Regions from separate parts of the Psychrobacillus sp. FSL K6-2836 genome, predicted to be linked through region 2. Evidence: riboswitches for the same ligand, from Rfam matches in the RefSeq annotation. Region 2 holds a riboswitch; the other holds the start of a gene.
What was found. A riboswitch is a leader RNA that binds a small molecule or an ion and turns the genes downstream of it on or off. The one in region 2 is predicted to bind cobalamin.
Positions count from the first base shown of each region.

Region 1 (2,205 bases), 470 kb from region 2:
ATTTCTTCGGTATGCGTTCCGGTGACTCACATATGGACTTCGATCTAGATTTAGCTGTTTCTCAATCCAATGAAAACCCAGTGTTCTATGCACAATATGCACATGCACGTATTTGTTCGATTTTACGATCTGCTGAAACGCAAGGAATGAAAGTATCGACAGACTCACTTGAATTATTACAAAGTGAAAAAGAATTAGATCTATTGAAAAAAGTTGGTGACTTCCCACAAATAGTTGCAGATGCTGCAAAACTTCGTGCACCTCACCGAATTGCAATTTATATCCAAGAATTAGCTACGACATTCCATAGCTTCTATAATGCGGATAAAGTATTAAATGCCGATAATGTGACGCAATCTGAAGCTCGTCTTGCACTTGTAACAGCAGCGCGCCAAACAATCGCGAATGCATTACGCCTGCTCGGTGTTTCTGCTCCAGAACAAATGTAAATCAAAACCCTCGACCTTGGTTGAGGGTTTTCTTATGTTATTTATTTGGAATTATTATCCACAACGCGAGTAAGTGCCGCTCAAGAGCAAGTAAGCCTAGTACGCCCGCAAGTATTTCTAACTAGAACTTTAGTAAAGCTCCAGTAACAGTAAGTAAAAAAAATAGAGAGAACCTTAGAGAGAAATTCCTATCTATACGAGAGAGAATAAACGCTATGCGAGAGTGATCCCGCCATATACGAGAGAGAATCTGTGCTATACGAGAATGATCCAGCTATACGAGAGAGAATCTGCGCTATGCGAGAGTGATTGCCGGCTAAACGAGAGAGAATCTGCGATATGCAAGAATGATCCGGCTATACGAGAGGGAATAAACGCTATGCGAGAGTGATTGCCGGCTATACGAGAGAGAATCTGTGCTATGCGAGAATGATCCCGTCATATACGAGAGAGAAAGCCACATATACGAGAGAGCCCATCCCCCCCAACTCAAAGGTCAGACAACTCCATCATCAAAACGAAGTCGACAGTATTAAAAAATAAGGTATAATGAATGCAAAGCGATATGAATAATTGAATGCATAGAGGTGCTCTAGTTACGGATTACTAGAGTTAAAAGGGAAGCTGGTTAAAGTCCAGCGCGGTCCCGCCACTGTAAGTGATGCAACCATCACGAGTCAGAAAACCTGCCTTTATGCTTGACGCCCTTTACCTACGAGGATAGGTTTGGTGTAGATCGGCTCTTAGTGATTTCGTGCGGATTTATACCTATCTATCTCTCATCAAAAGGATGGGAGATTTTTTATTGCTTCAATTAGGAGGAATGTTAAATGAAGAAATTATGGCAGTTATGGATGACATCCGCATTAGCAGTATTATTACTAGTAGGATGTGGACAAGAAGAAGTAAAACCTGAGAATAATAACGATAACTCGCAAACAGAAGTAGTTGTTGATGAAACAACTTTCCCAATAACGATGACGGATGCGGTTGGCGAAGAAATTACATTGGAAGAAGCGCCGAAAACAATCGTTTCTATGCAACCAAGTAATACGGAAATCTTATTTGCACTTGATTTAAATGAAGAAATCGTTGGTGTTAATGATTATGATAACTATCCAGAAGAAGCACTTGAAAAAGAGAAAATCGGTGGTATGGAATTCAATGTAGAAAAAATCGTAGCGATGAATCCGGATATCGTATTTGCGCATGAGTCTGCCCTAGGTATGGGTGAAGCTGGATTACAACAAATTCGCGATGCCGGTGTGAAAGTTTTCGTAGTGAAAAATGCAGTGGACTTCAATGAAACATATACAACAATTGAGCAAATTGGTCGTGCTACTGGTAAATTTGAAGAAGCACAAAAAATTGTAGAAGATATGAAAGCAAAAGTAGAAGAAGTTAAAGAAAAAGTTGCAAACGTAGAAACAAAGAAAACGGTATTCGTTGAAACTTCAGATGTTCCGCAAATTTATACACCTGGTAAAGGGACATTCATGCAAGAAATTTTAGATATGGTGAATGCTGAAAATATTGCAGCGGATCAAGAAGGCTGGTTCATAATGGAGCCAGAAGAAATTGTTAACCGTAATCCAGAAGTAATTATAGTGATGTATAGCTATGTCGAAGGAATTGTAGATAGCGTGAAAGCTCGTGATGGTTTCGATTCTATTACGGCTGTGAAAAACAATGAAGTTGTACAAGTAGATGAAAACCTAACAAGTCGTACAGGTCCGCGTCTTGCGGAAGGGTTAGA
Region 1 covers NZ_JBBOOM010000001.1:1,487,137-1,489,341, reverse strand. Annotated here, with positions in the region: gene argS (arginine--tRNA ligase) at 1-449, shown strand, start outside; cobalamin riboswitch at 1,018-1,157, shown strand; gene MKY37_RS06805 (ABC transporter substrate-binding protein) at 1,280-2,205, shown strand, end outside.
Region 1: it holds a riboswitch for cobalamin, as region 2 does, so the genes downstream of both, MKY37_RS06805 (ABC transporter substrate-binding protein) here and MKY37_RS09025 (ribonucleoside-diphosphate reductase subunit alpha) in region 2, are expected to answer to the same signal.

Region 2 (2,205 bases):
TCGTTTCAATTTTCATTAAATGCACTTGAAAGTGAAACACAAAAATTCACAGGTGGCAGTATAATAACTGAAGAGGACAGTATTGAGATCTTAGTTACAAAAATGACGGAAACCCCTATATCTACAACACTTTACTTATCTGAAGGGGTAGATATACGTTTAATAGCTGAGGAAGATGAAGAACTACGCGTTGTACAAATTGAATACACTGTATTTGATAACTTAGGAAATAAATACAACACTATTCACTATAGAGATATTGGCCATAGTACAGATTTCCCTAAAACTCGTCATAGTTATCCTAGATTAACTACTACAAATTTCCATGAGAAAGCTACATCTCTAACCATTACACCAATTATTAATATATATAAAAAGAAAGAAAATGATACTTTACTTGAACTGGTTAAAGAACCATACACTATTGAACCAATCTATATGCCATTGAATAAGTAACATATTTTAATTAAAATTACGTTAACAAAAGTATGCAAGTAGTATACACGCCCAACCCTAATTTATAAAGGTTTTGGGCGTTTTTGTGTTTAGGCGTTAGTGTTGTTGGAAGAAGGAATAAATACTTTTTTCTTGTTCAACTAAAGCAACTTTTAGTTGAACAAAAAGGTTAGATAATATTATTTTAGTCATTTGGAAAGAGTGAAGAATTTTTTATACATATGGGACTTTTTATAGATTTCTTGTTTAATAATATATTATCTATTGCTCCTATAAACACAATATGTTAGATTATATAAATGAACTAAACACAATATATAGTATGTTAACGATGAGAAGGTACCTTTATGGTTTAAAAGGGAATTCGGTAAAATGCCGAAGCTGTCCCCGCAACTGTAAGTGTGGACGACTGTTGAAATAGCCACTGCGAGCAATCGTGGGAAGGCCAACAGGAGAGTGAAACACGAGCCAGTAGACCTGCCTTTTCATCGGTAAGCAACACTTTCTTCGGGGGTTGAGAGGTGGGAGCGAAGGCCACTATCTCGAATGCTTGATATGTCTTGTTGTATCCTACACTTTTAATTTTGAGCGATGTCTCAGCCGAAGATGGCTGTGACATCGCTTTTTTTGTGCTGAAGTTTAAAGGTGTTTACCACATAAAGAGTGGTAAGTACCACATAACCGAGGGCAAGCACCACATAAATAACCAAAAGTACAACATAACTATACTTGATCAACAAATAGGAGGAATTCAAATGACAATCATCTCAAACACAACTAAACAAGAAGTACTACATAATCTAATCAGAGAATTTGGGGAGGAAAAAATTGCTCCTCTTATAAAAACACATGAAAGGTGGATGCAAAAGCACCCGGAAGGTACAATAGCTGCTTGGTCGAAGTCAATGTCCCTGGAAGCATTAAGTTTTCTAGATGAACAAGAAACTTACTGGACCTTTGTAGCTGCAAGAGTGCATTTAGCAGAGGTTTATGAACAAGTAGCTGAGAGAAGAAGCACAACCGCGGATGCAGTGTATACAAAGTTTGCTAGCAATGTTCAACTATTAAGTGAAAAAGGCATTTACGACAAACGTCTTAAAGAATCGTATTCCTTACAGGAACTAGAGCAGCTATCTGAAATTCTAGTACAGGAGAGAGATTATTTATTTACATATATTGGGCTGAAGACACTGCTGGATCGATATGTAGCTAAAGACTTTGATAAAACAATAGTCGAACTACCTCAGGAGCGCTGGCTTATTATTGCGATGACACTTATGAAAGACGAGCAGGAAAATCGTTTAGAAAAAATAAAAGAAGCATATTGGGCAATGAGCAACCTATATATGACAGTAGCAACACCAACACTTTCTAATGCAGGTAAGCCTCATGGACAGCTTTCTAGTTGTTTTATCGATACGGTTGACGATAGTCTTCAAGGAATCTACGATAGCAATACCGACGTAGCAACTCTGTCGAAATTTGGTGGTGGTATCGGTGTTTATATGGGTAAAGTGCGTAGTCGTGGGTCTTCTATTAGAGGTTTTGTAGGCGCATCTAGCGGTGTACTTCCTTGGATTAAACAGCTTAATAATACTGCAGTAAGTGTGGATCAGCTTGGGCAGCGCCAAGGAGCGGTAGCTGTTTACTTAGATGTGTGGCATAAAGATATCTTCACATTTTTAGATCTACGTTTAAACAATGGGGATGATCGCCTTCGTGCGCACGATATTTTTACTGGCGTGTGCT
Region 2 covers NZ_JBBOOM010000001.1:1,956,189-1,958,393, reverse strand. Annotated here, with positions in the region: gene MKY37_RS09030 (DUF4179 domain-containing protein) at 1-456, shown strand, start outside; cobalamin riboswitch at 777-955, shown strand; gene MKY37_RS09025 (ribonucleoside-diphosphate reductase subunit alpha) at 1,212-2,205, shown strand, end outside.